2 linked regions of the Methylotuvimicrobium sp. KM2 genome follow. The protein of the gene in region 1 interacts with the protein of each later gene in a pairwise test. Links are inferred from orthologs where the notes say so. Each region holds a gene or a part of one and is shown in the gene's direction. Other genes may lie near its edges. The genes, in order: WJM45_RS11110 and WJM45_RS07455.

Region 1 (3,666 bases):
CTGTTCGGCTTTTTTGTCGACTTTATCTTCTAATCCATTACTTAGATAAAAATAAGGAATTACTATAAATGCAATAGCAATAATCACAGCCAATACGATTCGCCTGACATTCCAAATAACAATTTCGGAAGGCGCCGAGTTTCTCGGCATATTACTTTGTTCGCTTCCGGATCGATTAATTTTGATTACAATTTTTTTTGCATTTGCCATAAACTTATCCCGGTCTTCGTAAGTCAGAACCTTGCGCCGCCACCATCAGTCATGTAGGCTGATTTTTTATAACAACGGCACTTTACTACTTGGTAATATAGCATTTTCCCCCTAAGATATCGGCATCAGCTTCAGATTAAACGGAAATCATCCATGAGCGACCTCCTCAAGTTATTTCAAGAATCTTCCGCACTTTATGGCGGAAACGCCGTATTTATCGAAGACTTATATGAAAAATATCTGCAAAACCCCGACTCGGTCGACCCGAGTTGGAGACACACATTTAAGAAGCTGCATAACGGCATGGCACAGGAAATCATCCATAGCCCGATTGTTGACAGATTCGCCAACCTAGCCCAGCAATCTCAAGGCCGTCTAGCTAAGCTGCAAGGCTTTACCGAAGAAAGCGTAAAAAAACAATCTGCGGTCGCGCGGCTTATCAATCATTACCGGGTTAGAGGCCATCAAATTGCCAACAATAATCCACTGAATAAATCGATTCCTTCCGTTCCGGATCTTGAGCCTGCATATTACGGACTGACCGAGCTCGATATGGATACGTTATTCGATACCGGTACCCTATATGGAGAAGACAGACTTCCGCTCAGAGAAATTCTAGGTAGATTAAAAGAAATTTATTGCGGAAGCATCGGAAGCGAGTACATGCATATCGTGGATACCGATGTCAAACGTTGGATCAAAAACCGTCTTGAAGGCACCCGCGCCAAGCCAAACTTAACAGCCGAAGAAAAACTCTCCATCCACAAGCAGCTGACCGCGGCGGAAGGCATCGAAAAATACTTGCACCGTACATTCGTAGGGCAAAAAAGATTTTCTCTGGAAGGGGGCGAGTCTCTGATCCCTTTTTTAGATAATATCGTGCAACGCGGCGGTGATAAGCAAATCAAAGAAGTCGTCATCGGCATGGCCCATCGCGGCCGCTTAAATGTCCTGGTCAACATCTTAGGAAAAAATCCGAGCGTTTTATTCGAGGAATTCAAAGGGATGCACACATCAACGCCCGGCATGAATTCCGGCGACGTTAAATATCACATGGGCTTTTCCTCGGATATCGCCACCCCCGGCGGACCCATTCATGTCACGTTGGCTTTCAACCCATCGCATTTGGAAATCATCAATCCGGTCGTCGAAGGCTCGGTTAAAGCACGCCAAGATCGTTACGGTCCCAATAGCTTCAACACCATCCTACCTATTTTAATCCACGGCGATGCCGCATTTTCCGGACAAGGTGTTGTCATGGAAACCTTAAACATGGCTGGGACCCGTGCCTATTCTACCGGCGGAACTATTCATGTCGTCATCAACAACCAGGTTGGCTTCACCACCAGCAACCCCCTTGATGCCCGTTCGACCTATTACTGCACCGATATTGCCAGCATGGCGCAAATCCCGGTCTTCCATGTCAATGGTGACGACCCGGAAGCCGTGTCGTTCGTCGCTCAGCTTGCCTTGGACTTCCGTATGACTTTTAATCGGGATATTGTCATCGATCTAATATGCTATCGGCGACTAGGCCACAATGAGGCGGATGAACCGGCAACGACCCAACCATTGATGTATCAAAAAATTCGCAAACATCCGACCACACGCCAAATCTATACCCAAAAACTTATATCCGAAGCATTGATCACACAGGAAGAAGATCAAAATATCGAAAACGACTACGTTTCGATGCTGGAAGCCGGGATGGTAGTCTCCAGGCCGGTTCTCAGTAACAAGGTGTATTCCTACTCGGCGCTATGGGAAAAATACCATCACGCCAAGTGGACGGCTTCTTGTAAAACCTCGGTATCGCTCGATGTACTTCGGTTCTGTAATAAAAAGTCACAGTGCCTGCCGACCGGTTTCGAATTACACCCCAGAGTTGCCAAAATCATGGACAGCCGAAATAAAATGGCCGCCGGCGCTCAACCGCTGGACTGGGGATTTGCCGAAAACATGGCTTATGCAACCTTGCTACTGGAAAAACGCAATGTCCGCTTGACCGGGCAAGATGTGGGGCGCGGTACTTTTTTTCACAGACATGCCGTTTTACATAACCAAATTGACGGCAAAACTTATCTGCCGATCAATCACCTGGATTCCGAACAAGGCCGAGCTTACATTTACGACTCGTTACTTTCCGAAGCAGGCGTATTGGGTTTTGAATACGGCTACAGTACTACCGCCCCTGAAACCCTGGTAATTTGGGAAGCACAGTTCGGCGATTTCGCCAATGGAGCCCAGGTGGTTATCGATCAATTTATTAGTTCCGGCGAAACCAAATGGGGGCGTTTGAGCGGTCTCGTGATGCTGCTGCCGCACGGTTACGAAGGACAAGGCCCCGAGCATTCCTCCGCCCGACTGGAGCGCTATCTTCAGCTTTGTGCCGAACAAAACATCCAGGTTTGCGCACCGACGACTCCGGCACAAATCTTTCATCTACTTCGCCGGCAATTACTCCGCCCTTATCGTAAACCGTTAATCGTCATGACTCCGAAAAGCTTATTGCGTCATAAGCTCGCCGTGTCGACACTGGAATGCCTCACTAAAGGGCGATTCCAAACGGTTATCAGCGAAATAGACCCTATTAAACCGGATAAAGTAACCCGACTGATATTATGTTCAGGCAAAGTATATTATGATCTTTTGGAAGCCAGACGGGAGCACGAACTCGACCATGTTGCCATTGTCAGGATAGAACAGCTGTACCCGTTTCCAAATAATCGGTTTAAACAAGAAATCGAACGCTTCCCGAATTTGGAACACTTGATTTGGTGTCAAGAAGAGCCTAAAAATCAAGGTGCTTGGTATCAGATCCGACACCATTTCGTCGATACGTTGGCAACCGAAATCAATCTGCAATACGCCGGGCGCCCCGCATCCGCAGCACCCGCCGTAGGCAATTTCAAGAAGCATCTTGAACAACAGCAACAAGTTGTTAACACCGCTTTATTTGGAAAACACACAGGAAAATAACATGAGCATTGAAGTCCTCGTTCCTAATCTGCCTGAATCCGTTTCCGATGCCACACTCATTAACTGGCAAAAAAAACCCGGGGATAGAGTCACAAAAAACGAAAATCTCGTCGATCTCGAAACCGATAAAGTCGTGCTCGAAGTGCCTGCGCCCGAATCAGGCGTTTTAACGAAAATCCTGAAAAATGACGGCGACATTGTTGTCGGCAGCGAAGTGCTGGCTATCATCGATCCGCAAGCGACCGCGACTGAAGAGACCGCCGCTCCGCCTGCAAGCGATGCCGACAATGAGCCGCAACAGACCGCCGAAAAAGAACCGGAAGCCGCATCGGCCAACATTCCTTTGAGCCCCGCGGTCCGAAGGCTCGTTGTTGAAAAAAATATCGACCCCTCGGCTATTAGCGGCTCGGGAAAACACGGTCGTATTACCAAAAACGATATTCTCGAATATTTGCAGGACGAACCGGTTCTCGAAAC
Region 2 (3,240 bases), 870 kb from region 1 along the record:
GTATACTTGTAACAATTATTTTGTGCACATTCCTAAAAACCAGACTCAATCAGCTCCTTTTTTACAAACCACATACCTTTAATAATTATCATGTTTGAAATTGAATACATTTTTCGTGAAGAGGATTTAATCCATTTCAACGAAGTCCAACTGCAACAAAACGACGAAGTCCTAAATAACATCCGTAAAAACCGGCTAGTTTTCCCCGGTGCGCTAGTGATTATCGGTATTTTTTATTATTTGTACTACGGCGATATGATGACGGCGGCCTATATTTCCAGCATTGCCATCCTTTGGGCGCTGCTCTCGCCGAAAATTATGCTACTCGACATGCGTCGCCAAATCATGAAAAACTACACCGAAAAAGAAAAAGCCGATATGTTCGGCCGATATACGCTCAAGATAGAACCCGATCATTTACTCGAAATATCGCCAAGCGGCAAACACAAAATGCCGTGGAACGAATTGATCCGGGTCGAACAAGAAGGCGAGCATTATGTCTATATTTTTATTAGTCTCAATACGGCGTTGGTGATTCCGGCAAAAACCGTTAAAAAAGGCAAACTGAAAGAATTTGCCGAGCAAGTGCAGAGTATGATCGATCGAAAAGGCTAAACCCAAGCATGTTGAACTTTAAAAACGTATCCTTGAGACGCGGCCCTAACGTTTTGTTCAGCCAAGCGTCTTTTACGATTCATCAAGGCCAAAAAGTCGGCCTGACCGGTACGAACGGCGCGGGAAAATCCAGCCTTTTCGCATTACTTAGGGGCGAGTTGCACACCGATGAAGGCGACTTTTCGATGCCGCCGGGCATCGAAGTCGCGCATGTCGCGCAAGAAACGCCGGCGGTCGCCTGTTCGGCGATCGATTACGTGATCGATGGGGATCAAGAGTTAAGACGACTGCAAAAACAGTTAAGCGCAGCCGAACAAAGCGGCGACGGGCTAAAACTGGCTGAATTGCATGCGGCCTTGGATATCATCGGCGGTTACACCGCCGAAGCTCGCGCCGCCCGATTGATGAACGGATTAGGGTTTCGCCCGGATCAAGAACACAACCCGGTCTCTTCGTTTTCGGGCGGTTGGCGCATGCGCTTGAATCTGGCGCAAGCCTTGATGTGCCGTTCGGATCTTTTACTGCTCGACGAACCAACCAATCATCTCGATCTGGATGCGGTCATTTGGCTGCAGGATTGGCTTTGCAAATATCCCGGCACCTTGCTTTTGATCTCGCACGATCGCGACTTCCTCGATGCCATCGCCAGCCACATCGCGCATATTGAACAACAAAAAATCGAACTTTATACCGGCAATTATTCCGCTTTCGAAAAAATGCGCGCGGAAAAACTCGCGCAGCAACAATCCGCGTTCGAAAAACAACAACGCGAAATCGCTCATATTCAAAGTTTTGTCGACCGTTTCAAAGCCAAGGCCACCAAAGCCAAACAAGCGCAAAGCCGGATCAAGTCGCTTGAACGCATGGAACTCATCGCTCAAGCGCATGTCGATTCGCCTTTTAATTTCAGTTTCCGTAAACCCCAAAAAATGCCTAACCCGCTGCTCAAATTGCAAGAGGCCGGTATCGGTTACGGAACGACAATAGTGATCGACGGTGCGGAATTGACGCTCGCTCCCGGCGATCGAATCGGCTTATTAGGTCCCAACGGTGCAGGCAAATCCAGTTTAATCAAAGTACTAGCCGGAGAAATGCAGCCTTTGGCCGGCGAAATACTGACCGCCGACGCATTGAACATCGGCTATTTCGCCCAGCATCAACTCGAGCAATTGCGAATCGATGAAAGTCCGCTGCAGCATCTGCAAAGACTCGATAAACAAGCGACCGAAAAGGATTTACGCAATTATCTCGGTGGTTTCGATTTTAGGGGCGACAAAGTACTGGAACCTGTCGGCCCCTTTTCCGGAGGCGAAAAAGCACGCTTGGTTTTAGCGATTTTGGTGTATCAAAACCCGAATCTATTGCTACTGGACGAGCCGACCAATCATCTCGATTTGGAAATGCGCCATGCTTTGAGTATTGCGCTGCAAGATTACGAAGGCGCCATGCTGATCGTCTCGCACGACCGACATTTGCTGCGTTCGGTCACCGATCGATTGCTGTTGGTTGCAGACGGTAAAGTCCAACCTTTCGACGGCGATCTGGACGACTACCGTTCCTGGCTGACCGAACAAACCAAAAGCGAAGAATCGCCCGAAGAAGCCGTCAGCCAATCGCTTTCTCGAAAAGACCAGCGCAAACTTGAAGCCGAACGCCGGCAGAAAAACAAGCCATTGCTCGATGCATTGAAAAAAGCCGAACTCGCGGTCGAAAAACTACACCGGGAACAATACGAAATAGAGCAGCAATTAGCCGATCCGGCTGTTTATCAGGACCAGGAGAAAGAACGCTTAAAACAGCTACTGACAAGCAAAACTCGGATCGATAAGGAACTTGAAGAAGCCGAAACGGAATGGCTCGAAGCCGAAACCAAACTCGAAGAAGCCGGCTAACTTATGTACGAATGGGTCATGCTATTTTTCGATCTTTGCCGATTTCGGAAAGGCCCGCAAGACCTCCCTTATTCGCAGGCTTTGCTGCTGAGTTCTATTATGGCCTATGCCATACTGGATTTTTTGATGCTGTATATCGATAGCGACTGGTTTAACGCAATTATACAGGTATCGGTCGGCGCCTTATTATTGCTGGCATTTGCCAAGATCATATTGCTCATTTCACGAAAACCCGGCCGTTTTGTGCAGACATCGTGCGCGCTGTTTGGAACCGATGCCTTGATCAGTTTCTTCGCGCTCCCGATTATCGCCGGCATGACGACCGGCCGAGTCTCGCTTTTAGCCTTCGCGGCACTAGTCGCGTTAATGATCTGGCATTGGCTAATTACCGGACACATAGTCCGCCATGCCTTGTCCGAATCCTTTAGCTTTGGACTGGGTATCGCATTCTTGTATATCATGGCTTCTTATTGGCTCATGGCTCAGCTGTTTCCCTAACCTGGCGCTTCTAATGGAAATTTTATGAAAAATTATACCCATATCTTGCTCGCGGTTGACTTTTCCGATCATACCGATGCCATTGCCGAACGTGCATGCGACTTGGCCGATAAATACCAAGCTAAAATAAGCCTGTTGCATGTGGTCGATAACCTTCCGATTGTCGACACCGTGAACGGGCCGATTATTCCCTATGAAATCGACCTAACCGAACAATTAATGGAATCGGCCAAAT

Evidence for each region.
Region 2: the proteins of WJM45_RS11110 (region 1) and WJM45_RS07455 interact in binary tests that used the Escherichia coli proteins (3 or more experiments, as listed by UniProt). The link is inferred for Methylotuvimicrobium sp. KM2 from one-to-one orthologs.

The regions. Positions count from the first base shown.
Region 1 is NZ_CP150634.1:2,617,749-2,621,414, forward strand. Bases 54-3,389 are described here. They hold WJM45_RS11110 (2-oxoglutarate dehydrogenase E1 component), read left to right. Parts: upstream 54-363; coding sequence 364-3,189; downstream 3,190-3,389. Other genes in these bases: WJM45_RS11105 (DUF2914 domain-containing protein), read right to left, coding at 54-210; odhB (2-oxoglutarate dehydrogenase complex dihydrolipoyllysine-residue succinyltransferase), read left to right, coding at 3,191-3,389. Outside these bases: more of WJM45_RS11105, read right to left, coding at 1-53; more of odhB, read left to right, coding at 3,390-3,666. UniProt on the Escherichia coli protein: E1 component of the 2-oxoglutarate dehydrogenase (OGDH) complex which catalyzes the decarboxylation of 2-oxoglutarate, the first step in the conversion of 2-oxoglutarate to succinyl-CoA and CO(2).
Region 2 is NZ_CP150634.1:1,743,648-1,746,887, reverse strand. The notes cover bases 156-3,065. They hold WJM45_RS07455 (ATP-binding cassette domain-containing protein), read left to right. Parts: upstream 156-623; coding sequence 624-2,507; downstream 2,508-3,065. Other genes in these bases: WJM45_RS07445 (universal stress protein), read left to right, coding at 3,030-3,065; WJM45_RS07450 (hypothetical protein), read left to right, coding at 2,511-3,005; WJM45_RS07460 (YcxB family protein), read left to right, coding at 156-615. Outside these bases: more of WJM45_RS07460, read left to right, coding at 91-155; more of WJM45_RS07445, read left to right, coding at 3,066-3,240. UniProt on the Escherichia coli protein: Genetic data indicate it may be involved in ribosome assembly or function.